2 regions of the Streptomyces sp. NBC_00691 genome follow, and region 2 is predicted to be linked to the other one. Evidence: predicted binding sites of a transcription regulator. Region 2 holds the regulator's gene; the other holds the start of a gene.
What was found. The regulator HspR, encoded in region 2, represses chaperone genes until heat shock. The targets are predictions, from matches to a motif close to TTGAGNNNNNNNNNCTCAA.
Positions count from the first base shown of each region.

Region 1: the regulator HspR is predicted to act here: its motif matches at 2,615-2,633, upstream of lon (endopeptidase La).

Region 1 covers NZ_CP109007.1:5,420,418-5,428,365, forward strand. The annotation lists gene OG392_RS24715 (zf-HC2 domain-containing protein) at 1-415, opposite strand, end outside; gene OG392_RS24720 (RNA polymerase sigma factor) at 412-1,044, opposite strand; gene OG392_RS24725 (hypothetical protein) at 1,088-1,678, opposite strand; gene OG392_RS24730 (GNAT family N-acetyltransferase) at 1,872-2,525, opposite strand; gene lon (endopeptidase La) at 2,656-5,079, shown strand; gene OG392_RS24740 (DUF4240 domain-containing protein) at 5,210-5,821, shown strand; gene OG392_RS24745 (lytic polysaccharide monooxygenase auxiliary activity family 9 protein) at 5,935-6,819, opposite strand; gene OG392_RS24750 (lysozyme) at 7,008-7,838, opposite strand.
Region 2 covers NZ_CP109007.1:3,889,672-3,897,619, reverse strand. The annotation lists gene OG392_RS17485 (sugar transferase) at 1-98, opposite strand, end outside; gene dnaK (molecular chaperone DnaK) at 354-2,201, shown strand; gene grpE (nucleotide exchange factor GrpE) at 2,201-2,854, shown strand; gene dnaJ (molecular chaperone DnaJ) at 2,912-4,093, shown strand; gene OG392_RS17465 (heat shock protein transcriptional repressor HspR) at 4,098-4,541, shown strand; gene OG392_RS17460 (hypothetical protein) at 4,626-5,099, opposite strand; gene OG392_RS17455 (helix-turn-helix transcriptional regulator) at 5,144-6,148, opposite strand; gene OG392_RS17450 (hypothetical protein) at 6,256-6,519, shown strand; gene OG392_RS17445 (hypothetical protein) at 6,516-6,836, shown strand; gene OG392_RS17440 (pyridoxamine 5'-phosphate oxidase family protein) at 6,953-7,357, opposite strand; gene clpB (ATP-dependent chaperone ClpB) at 7,480-7,948, shown strand, end outside.

The DNA.
Region 1 (7,948 bases), 1.5 Mb from region 2:
TGGGGGTGTGCGCGGCCGGCCCGGGCCTGCGCCCGGGGGACACGGCGGCTGCGAACCGGCGTCGGGGGTGTGCGGGTGCGGGTCGGGGTTCGGGGGACGCGGTGGGTGCGGGCACGGGCACGGGTCGGGGTCCGGAGGCGGTCCCCGGGCGGGGGCTCCGTGCGCCCTCCTTCGCCCGGCCGGGCCCGAGGGAGGCGAGCAGTTCGGCGCGGACGCTCGCGAGCACCGGCCCGGCCGTTCCGGCCCGTACGGCGGCCGAGACGCGGCCCGCGCAGTCCCCGCAGGACTCGACGTGCTTCTCCAGCGACCAGGCGTCGGTCTCGGCGGCGGACCCGTCGGCGTACCGGCGCGCCAGGGCGTCGGAGACGTGCCAGGGGAGGCCGGGGCCGTCCGCGCGGGGGCGCGATGTCGTCATGCGGTGCCTCCCAGGGCGTGGGGGCCGCCGGGCTGGGCCGACCCGAGCGCGGCGCGCAGTTCGCGGCGGGCGCGCAGGGCACGGGTCTTCACCGTGCCCTCGGGTATGCCGAGCAGCCGGGCGGTCTCGCGGGTCGTCAGGCCGTCGACGACGGTCGCCCGCAGGACCTCGGCGAGTTCGGGCGAGATCCGGTCGAGGGCCGCGCCCACCTCCCCGTACTCCAGTCCGGCGAGCACCCGGTCCTCGGCGGAGGACGCGGCGGCGGACGGCTCCGAGGGCACGGCGGCGTGTTCGGCCGCCCGTTCCACGACGCGGTCCGCGCGGGCCCGGGCCCGCTGCGCGTCCACCAGGCGCCGGGCCGCGATCACCCAGATCCAGCCGCCGGCCTCGCCGCGGCCCCGGTGGCCGCCGGCCGAGCGCCAGATCGTGACGAAGGTGTCCTGGAGGACCTCCCGTACGGTCTCCTCGTCCTGGCAGCGCCGGGCGAGGCGCGCGTGCAGCCAGCCGGCGTGCCGGTCGTACAGCACGGCGAGCGCCCCGGAGTCCCCCCGGGCGACCGCGCGCAGCAGCGCCGTGTCGTCCTCGTCGCCCCCGGAGGGGCCTCCCCGTGCGGGGTGCGACAGTCTCACGCCTTCTCTATCGCGCGCGTGCCCCGGTTCGGTTCTCCGGGACTCAGGGGTTCGTGGGCGGGCCGCCCTCCGGGAGGGCGGAGAAGACCCGCTGGAGCGCCGCCGGGCGCTCGCCGTCGGCCGAGACGACGAGGCGGTGGCGGTACGTCACGTAGTACTGGAAGCCGTCGACGACCGGGTCGCCCGTCGGCCGCTCGGGGACCCGGGCGTACGCGGGGTCCTCCAGAGCGGCCCGTAGCTCGGCGGCCTCGGCGGGGGTCTGACGTCCGGTGCGGGGCGCCTCGGTGCCGGAGCGGCTGGTCCACGAGCCGTCGTAGTGGACGACCAGTGTGTTGCGGACACCGGCGAGGCCGCCGTTGACGACGACCTGGACAAGGACCTCGGAGGGGCGGGGGTCCGCCGTGGGGGAGTCGGGAGCCGTGGGGGAGCCCGGCGCCGTGGTGGCTCCCGGGGTCGCCGTCGCGCCCGGGGGCGCGGTCGTCGTCGGGGCGCCCGGCTCGGCCGGTCCGCTCGTCCCCGACGGGGACCCGCCCGGCGCGGGCGGCGTGTCCGCCCCGCAGCCGCTCGTACCGCCGACCAGGACCCCGACCAGAAGCAGGGTCCCGCACCACGTGCCCCGTACGCCTCTCACCATAGACCGAGCATGCCGGGTGACGGGTGCCGCGCGCAGCCGGACGGTCAGGTTCGGCCCCGACCGCCGACCGCCGACCGACCGCCGACCGGCCCCGACCGCCTCCGCCGACCGGCCCCGACCGCCGACCGACCGCCGACCGGTCCCGCCCCCGTATCGCTTCGGGCCCCGCCCCCGTACGCGCCCCCCCCGCCCGTCAGCCGGCCTCGGCCCCGCCGCCGTCCCGGACGATGCCCGTCAGCGGTCCCTGGTAGCGCCAGTCGAGGGAGTCGTACAGCGCGAGGCCGTCCGTGGTCGCGGCGAGCACCCCGGTCTCGGCGCCCGCCTGCGCCGCGGCCGCCTCCAGGGTGCGCATGACGTTGGCCCCGAGTCCGCGCCGCCGGTGCGCGGGATCGGTCTCGATCTGGTCGGCGACGGCGGTGGACCCGGTCGGGGCGATCTGGCCGCGGGCGGCGAGGGTGCCGTCGGGCGCCAGCACGCGGACCCGGATGACACCGTCCCGGACCTCGGTGGTCCGGGCGTACCCCTCGGGCGGGGCCGGCCGGGCGCCGGGGTCCAGCGGCTTGATCATCATGAACCCCGGGTCGTCGGGGACCGTCCAGCCCTCAGTGATCCACGCGCGCGCGTCCTCGGGCCCCGCCATGATCTTGAGCCAGCTGTACGGGGTGGTCAGCCGGGTGCAGAGCGCGCCGACGGTGGCCGCGTCGGGGGCGGGCAGCACATGCCGTACCACGTGCCGGGGCAGCCCCACCTCGATCCGGTGGCCCCAGGGCTCGTCGACGGCGGTCGGGGTGCCACGGGAGACGGCCCAGCCCGCCACCCACGCCGATGTAAGAGCTGCGATATCCATGCAGTCATTACATCGGCCGAAAGTGGCCTGCGGGAGGGTGATCGCTCAGAGCGAACGGGCGTGCGGGAACATTCATGGGCTCACATGCATTGAGTCGGCATAGCTCAACTTGACTGCCGAAGGGGAGATCATGGCTTCCGACTCCAAGCCGTCCGTGCCGCTCACTCTGCCCGTACTGCCGCTTGACGACGAGGTCGTGCTGCCCGGCATGGTGGTGCCGCTCGACCTGTCCGACAACGACGTGCGCGCCGCGGTGGAGGCCGCCCAGGCCGCCGCGCGGTCCGGAGCGGGCAAGCCGCGGGTGCTGCTCGTGCCCCGCGTCGACGGGACCTACGCCGGGACCGGCGTCCTGGGCACCGTCGAGCAGGTCGGGCGACTGTCCGACGGCGACCCCGGCGCCCTGATCCGCGGTCTCGGCCGCGTGCGCATCGGCGCCGGTACGACCGGACCCGGCGCGGCCCTCTGGGTCGAGGGCAGCACCGTCGAGGAGACCCTGCCCGAACCGCTGCCCGGTCAGGTCACCGACCTGATCAAGGAGTACAAGGCGCTCGCCACCAGCTGGCTCAAGAAGCGCGGTGCCTGGCAGGTCGTCGACCGCGTCCAGCAGATCGACGGCGTCGGAGCCCTCGCCGACAACTCCGGATACTCGCCCTTCCTCACCGTCGAGCAGAAGGTCGCGCTCCTGGAGACCGCCGACCCGGTCGCCCGCCTCAGGCTCGCCACCGCCCAGCTCCGCGAGCACCTCGCCGAGCAGGACGTCGCCGAGACCATCGCCAAGGACGTCCAGGAGGGCGTCGACAAGCAGCAGCGCGAGTTCCTGCTCCGCCGCCAGCTCGAAGCCGTCCGCAAGGAGCTCCGCGACCTCAACGGCGAGTCCGGCAAGGACGCGGCGGACGAGTCCGACGACTACCGCGCCCGCGTGGAGGCCGCCGACCTGCCTGAGAAGGTCCGCGAGGCGGCCCTCAAGGAGGTCGAGAAGCTGGAGCGGTCCAGCGACCAGTCCCCCGAGGGGTCCTGGATCCGCACCTGGCTGGACACCGTCCTCGAACTCCCGTGGAACGAGAGGACCGAGGACCGGTACGACATCCGCGGCGCCCGCGCCGTCCTCGACGCCGAGCACGCGGGCCTGGACGACGTGAAGGAACGGATCACCGAGTACCTCGCGGTGCGCAAGCGCCGTGCCGAGCGCGGCCTCGGCGTGGTCGGCGGCCGCCGCGGCGGAGCCGTCCTCGCCCTCGTCGGCCCGCCCGGTGTCGGCAAGACCTCGCTCGGCGAGTCCGTCGCGCACGCGATGGGCCGCGAGTTCGTCCGGGTCGCCCTCGGCGGTGTCCGGGACGAGGCGGAGATCCGCGGCCACCGCAGGACCTACGTCGGCGCCCTGCCCGGCCGCATCGTCCGCGCCATCAAGGAGGCCGGGTCCATGAACCCGGTGGTCCTGCTCGACGAGATCGACAAGGTCGGCTCCGACTTCCGCGGCGACCCCGCGGCGGCCCTCCTCGAAGTCCTCGACCCGGCGCAGAACCACACCTTCCGCGACCACTACCTGGAGGTCGAACTCGACCTCTCGGACGTCGTCTTCCTGGCCACGGCCAACGTCCTCGAAGCGATCCCGGAGGCCCTGCTCGACCGCATGGAGCTCGTCAGGCTCGACGGCTACACGGAGGACGAGAAGGTCGTCATCGCCCGCGACCACCTGCTGCCCCGGCAGCTGGAGCGCGCGGGCCTGGAGCCCGGCGAGGTCGTCCTGGAGGACGCGAGCCTGCGCAGGCTGGCCGGCGAGTACACCCGCGAGGCCGGCGTACGCACCCTGGAGCGGGCCGTCTCCCGGCTGCTCCGCAAGATCGCGGCCCAGCACGAACTGGGCGACCGGGAACTCCCGTTCACGGTCAGCCCCGACGATCTGCGTGAGCTCATCGGACGGCCGCACCACGTGCCCGAGTCGGCCCAGGATCCGGCGGAGCGGCGCACCGCCGTCCCCGGTGTCGCCACCGGGCTCGCCGTGACCGGAGCGGGCGGTGACGTCCTCTTCGTCGAGGCGTCGCTGGCCGACCCCGAGACCGGCGCGGCCGGGCTGACGCTCACCGGCCAGCTGGGCGACGTGATGAAGGAGTCGGCGCAGATCGCGCTCTCCTTCCTCCGCTCGCACGGCGCGGAACTGGAGCTGCCCGTCACCGGTCTGAAGGACCGCGGCGTGCACATCCACTTCCCCGCGGGCGCGGTCCCCAAGGACGGTCCGAGCGCGGGCGTCACCATGACGACCGCCCTCGCCTCCCTGCTGAGCGGTCGGCTGGTCCGTACGGACGTGGCCATGACCGGCGAGGTCTCCCTCACCGGCCGGGTCCTCCCGATCGGCGGCGTGAAGCAGAAGCTCCTCGCCGCGCACCGGGCGGGCATCACCACGGTCGTGATCCCCAAGCGGAACGAGGCCGACCTGGACGACGTCCCGGCCGAGATCCTGGAGAAGCTGGAGGTCCACCCGGTGACGGACGTCCGGCAGGTCCTGGAGATCGCCCTGGCCCCGGCGACGGTGCCGGTGGGAGTGGCGGCGGCGTAACTCCCGCAGGCGCGGACGACGGAGCGGGGTGCCCTGGTCGGGGCACCCCGCTCCGTCATGCCCTGGACGTGCGATTACTCGCAGGTAAATCGTCACCCGGATGTCAGCCGGGGGTGTCATGCTCGTACGCATGAACGAAGACGCCTTCTGGGCTCTCATCGACGAGTTGAGCCGCCGCACCGGGGACCCGGATGAGCGGACGGAGTGGCTGCGCACGGAGCTGCTCCGGCGACCGGCCGCCGAGAGCGTGGAGTTCCAGGTGCGCCTCGAGGACGCGTGCGACGTCGCGGGCACGCGCGCGGTGTGGCGGGCGGCGAACCGGATCGAGAGCGGGGCCTGCACCGACGACGGCTTCCACTACTTCACCCTCTGGCTGGTCGGGCAGGGGCGGAAGGTGTACGACTCGGTCGTCGCCGACCCGGACGCGCTGGCCGACGTGCCGGGGATCCGGGCCCTGGTGGGCCGGCACCGGGACGAGTGGGACGACGACGAGTGGCCGGAGTGGGAGGGGCTGGACTATGTCGCGCAGGACGCGTACGACGAACTGACCGGTCAGGAGGACGACGGCGGCGAGGAGTTCGACGACGCCGTGGACGAGCGCGCCGAGAAGCTCGCGGACGAGCTCCCCGGGGACGCCGAGGGGGAGTGGGAAGAGGGCGACGAGGCCCGGGGGTCTCGTCCGGAGGGGGTGGCGATCCCCCGGCTCACCGCCCTCTTCCCGCTCGGTACGTCCGGCTCCTAGGACCCTCGGGAGGGGCCCCGGGAGCCGGACGGTCCTGGACGGCCTCGGGGACATGTCCGGAGCGCCCCGTCCGGCCCGCGGGCCGGACGGAAGCCGCTCTCCGGACACGGCTCCTAGGAGGCCGACGAGTTCCTGCGGCGGCCCACGAGGAGGCTGCCCGCGCCGAAGGCGGCGAGGGCGCCGGCGCCCGCCAGTGCCATGGGCAGCGGCGAGGCGGGGGTCTCGGCCGTCTCGGCGGAGAGGGCCGGGGCCTGCTCGTCGCCGCCGTGGCCCGCGTGGCTCACGGTGGAGAGCGACGCGCCCGCCGCGATCTTCGCCTCGCTCGGGGCCTGGGCCTTCGCCGCGGCCGGCTGCGCGGCCGCACCGCCGAAGGTGACGTCCGAGCAGCTGTAGAAGGCCTCGGGGCTGTCGTTGCGCTGCCACACCTTGTAGACGATGTGGCGGCCGGTGCGGGCGGGGAGGTTGCCCGTGAAGTTGTAGTAGCCGTCGGTGGCCGTACGGGTGGTGTTGTAGACGGCGACCGGGGTCGTGTCCAGGTCCGACCACTTCAGCGGCTGCGTGGGGTCGAAGCCCGGCTTCGTGATGTAGACGGTCATGGTGCCGGAGTGGGCGGCCGTCACCCGGACCTTGAAGTCGAAGCCGCCCGCCGCGACCGCCGTCGCCGGCCAGTCGGTGCGCGCCCAGTCGAGCGCCCGGTACTTCGCGCGGTTCGCCGAGCAGAGCTTGCCGTCCGGGATGAGGGCCTGGTGCTGTCCGGCGGCGTTGGCGATGTTGACCTCGTTCCAGTCGTAGAGCGGCTGGGTGCCGGAGTCGGCGACGAGGTCCTTGCAGACCTGTGACTTGGGGGTCTCGGGGCCCTCCGCGTAACAGGCGGCGATGCGGCTCACGGGGTTGAAGACGGCTCCGTGGGCGCTCGCGGTGGTGGGGGTGAGGGTGACGAGTGCTGCGGCGGCGGACAGGGCGGCGACACCGGCGGCGGTGCGTCGGGAGGACTGCATGCGGGGGCTCTCTCTCGTGCGTGGGGGAGGACGGACGAGCAACGCGCGCTGAGCGCACGGAAGTTGAATTCCGGGCGATCGCCGTAGAGCCTCGCATTGGTCCATACCAATAGGCAAGGGGGAGGGCCGGAATAGCCGAAGGCCCCCGGGGTGCCGCACACCCGGGGGCCGCCGTACGCGCGGGGACGTCAGCCGTTGGCGAGCGCCTGCACGCGCGAGAGGTCGCCGTTGAAGTGGTTGTGGTCGCCGACCGTCGGGCCGGAGGAGGTGTACTGCCACATCGTGTAGTACTGCCAGCCGGCGGGGAGTTCGCCCACCGAGGCGGCGTACCGCGCGATCCACAGCGGGTTGGTCGAGGCGAAGGCGGCGGAGTTGCCGGTGCACTGCGTCCACCAGCTGGTCGCCGTGTAGATGACGGCGTCCCGGCCGGTCCTGGCCCGGTACCGGTCCACGAAGTCGCGGATCCAGGCCACCATCCCGGCCTGGGTCTTGCCGTAGCAGCTCGCGCCGTACGGGTTCCACTCGATGTCGAGCACGCCCGGCAGCGTCCTGCCGTCCTTCGACCAGCCCCCGCCGTTGTTGACGAAGTAGTCGGCCTGGGCCGCGCCCGTCGTCGTGTCGGGGGTCGCGAAGTGGTACGTGCCCCGGATCATGCCGACGTTGTACGAGCCGGTGTACTGCTGGTTGAAGGAGGTGTTCTTGTAGTAGGTGCCCTCCGTCGCCTTGACGTAGGCCCACTTGACGCCGCTGTTCCACAGGGTGGACCAGGCGACGTTGCCCTGGTGGCTGGAGACGTCCACGCCTTCGGTCTGGACGGCCAGGGCGGAGGTGCCGCCGGGGGCGCTGCCGCGCCCGTCGTGGGCGAGGACGCCCATGCCCATGCTGGCGGAGCCGCGCGGGGGCGCCCCTCCGGCGCCGGGGGCCGGGGCGGCTCCGGCGGACGCGGCGAGGGGGACGAGGAGGGTCAGGGCCGCGAGCGCGGCGCCGGCGAGGGTCGTTCCGGATCTGTGCACACGCATTGCGTGCCTCCGAAAGGATCGGTGGGGGGAGCGATGTCGAAGGTCCTGGACACCGGTCGGCAAGTCATGGTGTGGACATGTCAGCCGGGGTGTCGTGGACGACGCTACGC
Region 2 (7,948 bases):
CCGAGGGCGACCGAGAGGGCGACGGCGGCGAGCAGCGGGGACAGCGCGACCAGGAGGGCGAGCCCGCCCACGACGTCGAACGTGCGCTTGGCCGTCATTCCCCACACCCTTCCGAGCGACGAACGAGAATCATGGGATATTCGTGGGATATGCCTTGTTTGCCCGACATAGGGCCATCGGACTCTCTCATGCGGCACCCCGCCGGATCGGTGAACGACGCGCGCCCGGCCGCCGTATGAGCGAGATAAAGGGCGAAGAGTTGAGCCTCCTCCGCTCAGGTCTGTTGACTCATCGAGGACAGTCATGCATCCTTGAGCCAGATCCACTCAAGTACGTCAGCTGGAGGAATCGAAATGGCACGTGCGGTCGGCATCGACCTGGGCACGACTAACTCCGTCGTCAGCGTTCTGGAAGGCGGCGAGCCCACCGTCATCACCAACGCCGAGGGCGCCAGGACCACGCCGTCCGTCGTCGCCTTCGCGAAGAACGGCGAGGTGCTCGTCGGCGAGGTGGCCAAGCGTCAGGCCGTCACCAACGTCGACAGGACCATCCGGTCGGTCAAGCGCCACATGGGCACCGACTGGAAGATCGAGATCGACGGCAAGAACTTCAACCCGCAGCAGATGAGCGCCTTCATCCTGCAGAAGCTGAAGCGCGACGCCGAGGCCTACCTGGGCGAGAAGGTCGTCGACGCGGTCATCACCGTGCCGGCGTACTTCAACGACTCCGAGCGCCAGGCCACCAAGGAGGCCGGTGAGATCGCGGGCCTCAACGTCCTGCGCATCGTCAACGAGCCGACCGCCGCCGCTCTCGCGTACGGCCTCGACAAGGACGACCAGACGATCCTCGTCTTCGACCTCGGTGGCGGCACCTTCGACGTGTCCCTCCTGGAGATCGGCGACGGCGTCGTCGAGGTGAAGGCCACCAACGGTGACAACCACCTCGGTGGCGACGACTGGGACCAGCGCGTCGTCGACTACCTGGTGACGCAGTTCCAGAACGGCCACGGTGTGGACCTGGCCAAGGACAAGATGGCTCTCCAGCGTCTCCGCGAGGCCGCGGAGAAGGCGAAGATCGAGCTCTCGTCCTCGACCGAGACCTCCATCAACCTGCCGTACATCACGGCCTCCGCCGAGGGCCCGCTGCACCTGGACGAGAAGCTCACGCGAGCCCAGTTCCAGCAGCTGACCTCGGACCTGCTCGACCGCTGCAAGGTGCCGTTCCACAACGTCATCAAGGACGCGGGCATCAACCTCTCCGAGATCGACCACGTCGTTCTCGTCGGTGGTTCGACCCGTATGCCGGCCGTCGCCGAGCTCGTCAAGGAGCTGACCGGCGGTCAGGACGCCAACAAGGGCGTCAACCCGGACGAGGTCGTCGCCATCGGCGCCGCGCTCCAGGCCGGTGTCCTCAAGGGTGAGGTCAAGGACGTCCTGCTCCTCGACGTGACCCCGCTGTCCCTCGGCATCGAGACCAAGGGCGGCATCATGACCAAGCTCATCGAGCGCAACACCACGATCCCGACCAAGCGGTCCGAGATCTTCACGACGGCCGAGGACAACCAGCCGTCCGTGCAGATCCAGGTCTACCAGGGCGAGCGCGAGATCGCGGCGTACAACAAGAAGCTCGGCATGTTCGAGCTGACCGGGCTGCCTCCGGCCCCGCGCGGTGTCCCGCAGATCGAGGTCGCCTTCGACATCGACGCCAACGGCATCATGCACGTGACCGCGAAGGACCTCGGCACGGGCAAGGAGCAGAAGATGACCGTCACCGGCGGCTCCTCGCTGCCGAAGGACGAGGTCGACCGGATGCGCCAGGAGGCCGAGCAGTACGCGGACGAGGACCACCGTCGCCGCGAGGCCGCCGAGTCCCGCAACCAGGGCGAGCAGCTCGTCTACCAGACGGAGAAGTTCCTCAAGGACAACGAGGACAAGGTCCCCGGTGACGTCAAGGCCGAGGTCGAGGCCTCGCTCGTCGAGCTGAAGGAGAAGCTCAAGGGCGAGGACACCGCCGAGATCCGCACCGCCACCGAGAAGGTCGCGGCCGTCTCGCAGAAGCTCGGCCAGGCGCTGTACGCCGACGCCCAGGGCGCGCAGGCCGCGGGCGGCGACGCCGGCGCCGGCCAGCAGGCCCAGGCCGACGACGACGTCGTCGACGCCGAGATCGTGGACGAGGACAAGCCGAAGGGCGGCGCTGTCTGATGTCGGAGGAGACCCCGGGCTTCGAGGAGAAGCCCGAAGTCCCCGCCGACGGCACGCCCGAGGAGCCCGAGACCGCCGCTGCCGCCGCTTCCGCCGACAAGGCGGAGGGGGCGGCCCCGGCCGGGGACGCTACTGACGTCGCTCTGCTGGCGCAGCTGGACCAGGCACGCAAGGCGCTCGAGGAGCGCACCGCGGACCTCCAGCGGCTCCAGGCCGAGTACCAGAACTACCGCCGCCGCGTGGAGCGGGACCGGGTCACGGTCAAGGAGATCGCCGTCGCGAGCCTCCTGAGCGACCTGCTCCCGGTGCTCGACGACGTCGGCCGGGCCCGGGACCACGGCGAGCTCGTGGGCGGGTTCAAGTCGGTGGCCGAATCGATGGAGACCGTCGTCGCCAAGATGGGTCTGCAGCAGTTCGGCAAGGAGGGCGAGCCCTTCGACCCGACGATCCACGAGGCCCTGATGCACTCGTACGCGCCGGACGTCACCGAGACGACGTGCGTGGCGATCCTGCAGCCCGGGTACCGGATCGGCGAGCGGACCATCCGGCCCGCCCGCGTGGCCGTCGCCGAGCCCCAGCCGGGCGCGGCACCGGCCAAGGACGACGCGAAGTCGTCCACTGACGAGGAGAGCGGTGCCCCCGAGGAGGGGTAGCGCCACCAGCCACACAGCGGTGACAGACCCCGGAGCAGTCCGGAAGGAGGGACGTCGATGAGCACGAAGGACTTCGTCGAGAAGGACTACTACAAGGTTCTCGGCGTCCCCAAGGACGCCACCGAGGCCGAGATCAAGAAGGCGTACCGGAAGCTCGCCCGCGAGAACCACCCGGACGCCAACAAGAACGACGCCAAGGCCGAGGAGCGCTTCAAGGAGATCTCCGAGGCGAACGACATCCTCGGCGACCCCAAGAAGCGCAAGGAGTACGACGAGGCCCGCGCCCTCTTCGGGAACGGCGGCTTCCGGGCCGGCGCCCCCGGGGCGGGCGGCTCGTTCAACTTCGACCTGGGTGACCTCTTCGGAGGCACCCAGGGCGGCGCGGGCGGTGGCTTCGGCGGCGGCGGTGGCGGGATCGGGGACGTCTTCGGCGGCCTGTTCAACCGCGGCGCCGGCGGGGGCACCCGTACCCAGCCGCGGCGCGGTCAGGACATCGAGTCCGAGGTGACGCTCAGCTTCACCGAGGCCATCGAGGGCGCGACCGTACCGCTGCGGATGTCCAGCCAGCAGCCGTGCACGGCGTGTTCGGGCACCGGCGACAAGAACGGCACCCCCCGGGTGTGCCCGACCTGCGTCGGCACCGGTCAGGTCTCGCGCGGCAGCGGCGGCGGCTTCTCGCTCACCGACCCGTGCGTCGACTGCAAGGGCCGCGGCCTCATCGCCGAGAACCCCTGCGAGGTCTGCAAGGGCAGCGGCCGGGCCAAGTCCTCCCGCACCATGCAGGTCCGCATCCCGGCGGGGGTCTCCGACAACCAGAAGATCAGGCTGCGCGGCAAGGGGGCGCCGGGGGAGCGCGGCGGGCAGAACGGCGATCTGTACGTCGTGGTGCACGTCGACACCCACCCGGTCTTCGGCCGCAAGGACGACAACCTCACCGTCACCGTGCCGGTCTCCTTCACGGAGGCCGCGCTCGGCGGCGAGATCAAGGTCCCGACCCTCGGGGGCCCCGCGGTCACCCTCAAGCTGCCCGCGGGCACGCCGAACGGCCGGACCATGCGCGCCCGGGGCAAGGGCGCGGTCCGCAAGGACGGCACGCGCGGCGACCTGCTCGTGACGGTCGAGGTCGCGGTGCCCAAGGAGCTGGACGACAAGGCACGTGACGCCCTGGAGACCTATCGCGAGGCGACCGCCTCCGAGGACCCGCGGGCGGAGCTGTTCCAGGCCGCGAAGGGAGCGTGACCCGGTGGACGGGCGCCGACGCAATCCGTACGAACTGACCGACGAGTCGCCGGTGTACGTCATCTCGGTGGCGGCCCAGCTCTCCGGTCTGCACCCGCAGACCCTCCGTCAGTACGACCGTCTCGGTCTGGTCTCCCCGGACCGTACGGCGGGCCGTGGCCGGCGTTACTCGGCCCGTGACATCGAGCTGCTCCGTCAGGTGCAGCAGTTGTCGCAGGACGAGGGCATCAACCTGGCCGGGATCAAGCGCATCATCGAACTGGAGAACCAGGTCGCGGCGCTGCAGAGCCGGATCGCGGAGCTGTCGGCGGCCGTCGACGGCGCGGCGGCGGCGATGCGGCAGCGCGAGGCCCAGGTGCACGCCTCGTACCGGCGCGACCTGGTGCCGTACCAGGACGTGCAGCAGGCGAGCGCGCTGGTGGTCTGGCGTCCGAAGCGCGGCGAGTAGCCCCCGGGAGCGCGGCGAGCGCTTCCCGTATGCCCGAGGCCCCCTTCCACAGCTGTGGAAGGGGGCCTCGGGCATGTGACGTCCCTACGGGATGAGTTCCGCGACGATGTCGCCGACCGTCTCCCACCAGGGCGCCGCCCCCGTGCCGAACGCGGCGGCGAGGGCGGTGCCGACGGTGTGGTCGAGCGGGGTGAGGGCGGCGGCCGGGTCCCAGTCGGCGTCGACCCTGCCGTCCCCGGCGGACTCCAGGGTGCCGAGGGCCTTCCCGTTCCGGGTGAGCCGGCTGTCCACGTGCGAGCAGGGGACGAGCCGGTAGCGGACGCCGCGGACGCGGACGTCCACCCGGTAGGAGCGGCGCAGCAGCCGGGCGCGGGCCGGCTTGATCACGGCGGGTTCCCCGTCCACCGTCAGCGCGAGCAGGGCGGGCTTGCGGGTGCCGATCGGCGTGTGGGTGTCGGGGCGGGCCCCGGGGGCCCGTACGAGCTCCGCGGTGGGCAGGTCGTGCCCGGAGACGCGGAGGGTCCCCGCGGGCCCGTCGAGGTCGATCTGTACGTACACGGTGGCGAGTTGTCCCGTTCGGCGCTGGTCAGGTGTCCGGCTGGTCAGTTGTCTCCCTCGAGGATGCCCGACTGCGCGATCAGGTAGCCGAGCTGGGCCCGGCTGCCGCTGCCGAGGGCGGCGGCGAGTTTGGCGATGTGGGCGCGGCAGGTGCGCACGTTCATGCCGAGGCGGCGGGCGATGGCCTCGTCGACGTGGCCCTCGACGAGGAGTTTGGCGATGGAGCGCTGGACGCCGCCTATGCCGTCCACGGAGGGGCTGTAGGGGATCTCGTCCTCCCACGGCACGCCGTGCAGCCAGAACTGGTCGAAGACGCCGACGAGGTACTGGACGAGGCCCTCGTGGCGGAGTTCGAGGGCGACCTGACGGTCGCTGCGCGCGGGTACGAAGGCGACCTTGCGGTCGACGATGATCAGCCGGTCGACGATCTCCTCGAGGGTGCGCAGGTCGAGTCCGTACGGCGCGACGCGTTCGACGTAGGCCAGCGTGGCGGGATGGTGCCGTGCCGTGTGCTGGTAGAGCGTCCGCATCCGGACACCGCGGTCGAGGAGCGGCTCCATGCGGCGCAGGGCGGCTTCGAGGGTCTCGGGACGGCGGCCGCTGCCGGGCTGGATGGTGAGGAGTTCCTCGGTGCACTCGTTGATGGCGCGGTCGAGGGCGGCGTTGATGACGCTGAGCCCTTCGAGGACCGTGATCGCCTGGGCGCCGGAGGGATCCTGGGTGTGGATCGCCATGAACGGCTCGAAAGCGTCCGCGAGGGCTATCGCGTGCTGCCGTCTGACCTGTATCTCCTGCTCGATGGGGTGCACGAGCTGGTTGAGGGCGATCGACGGCGGTACGGGACGCAGGCACTGGCTGTCGTCCGGGTCCGGGTGCAGGAGGGAGAGTTCCCTCAGGCAGGGGGCGGCTTCGGCGTCCGTTCGGGCTATGCGGCCGGTGCGGAGCGCACTCGCATAGAGCTCCTTGCCCACGTCGCATAGTTCACCGTGACTGTGCTTATGACCGGACTCGTCGCATTCTCGCCTCATTTGCACCCCCCTCAGGGTCATGAATTACAGGAACATGATGCCCGGGTTGGCTGGTGAAAAGGGTCGTGAGTGAGCCATCGTCTTACTCGCGGGGGGGAGGTAGTGATCAAAAGAGGTGGAGATCGGCCATGACCAGGATGGTTCGTGCACTTAGCGCCATAGCCGTTGCGGCGGCTGCTCTCGGCGCACTCGCCGTCGGCGAGCCCTCGTGGGAGAGCACCCCGGCGCATTCCGTGGCAGGGCCGGACGAGCCCTCGTGGGAGAGCAACCCGGCGCACGACGTGGTGGCGGGACCCGGCGAACCCTCGTGGGAGAGCTCTCCCAGGGACGTCGTGCTCGCCGCTCCCTACGAGCCGTCCTGGGAGATCGCTTCCAGGGGCGCGGGGGCGTGACCGTGCCGCCGGACGACCCCAGGTTCCGCCGGGAGATGGCTTCGGCCTACCGGTCAGGGTGGCACTTCGTCGACCTCGCCACGGCCATCCCCCACCGTGGCGACGCGCTGAAGATCACCCTCTTCGGAGAGCCGATCGTGGTGGCACGGGAGCAGGACGAGGACGTCCGCGCCTACCGCTGCCTCCGCCGTCCCCGCGGCGCCCCACAGCCCATCCGCTGTGCCATCCGGTACGGCATGATCTTCGTCAACCTCGACCAGCGTGACCACCAGCTGATCGAGCCCGAGACCATCACCGCCACCCCCCGCAGTGCCTGAGCGATTCCCCCGTCGTTGTAGATCGCTCCGGCACTTCCCCCACACAGCGGCGCCATCGCGGACCTGAAACGCGATGGCGCCGTTGTGCTGCCCCCGTACGGCCGGGGGCCCTTCTCTCAGGCGCGTCCCATCGCCCGCGTCAGCGCGATCTCGATGACGACCCGGTCCGGGTTCTCCGCCGGCGTGCGCCCGTAGCGCTCCGCGTAGCGCCCCACCGCGTCCGCGACGACGTCCGCCTCCGTACGGATGTGTGCCACGCCCTCCAGGGTGGCCCAGCGGCCCTTGTCGACCTGGCAGACCGCGACCCGCGCGCCGTCCGTGCCCGCCGCCAGGACGTTGGCGACCTTCCGGCTGTGCTTGTTCGTGATGACCCGGGCGTATCCGCCCTCGGGGTCGTACGTGACGCCCACCGCCACGACGTGCGGAGTGCCGTCCGGGCGCGGGGTGGTCAGGGTGCACATGTGGTACTCGCGCCAGAAGCTCAGGTACGAGTCGGAGGGGTTCCTCGGGTCGGTCGCCATGCACGGAAACTACCCGGGGCGGAGCCTCCCCCGATACCTTGAGCGCATTCGACTCAACTTTGTGTACCCTGGACGAGTCATAAAGGGAGAGGACCCGTAGCAACCCAGGAGGAGCACCGCACGTGGACGCCGAACTGACCAACCGGAGCCGGGACGCGATCAACGCGGCCAGCAGCCGCGCCGTGTCCGAAGGACACGCCGACCTGACCCCCGCGCACCTTCTGCTGGCGCTGCTCACCGGTCAGGACAACGAGAACATCACCGACCTGCTCGCCGCCGTCGAAGCCGACCAGGCGGTCGTGCGCACCGGCGCGGAGCGGCTGCTCGCCGCCCTGCCGAGCGTCACCGGCTCCACGGTCGCGCCCCCGCAGCCCAGCCGCGACTTCCTCGCGGTCATCGCCGACGCCGACCGGCAGGCCAAGGAACTCGGCGACGACTACCTGTCCACCGAGCACCTCCTCATCGCGATCGCGGCCAAGGGGGGCCAGGCCGGTGAGATCCTCGACGGGCAGGGCGCGAGCGCTTCGAAGCTGCTCGACGCGTTCGAGAAGAGCAGGGGAGGACGCCGGGTGACCACACCCGACCCGGAGG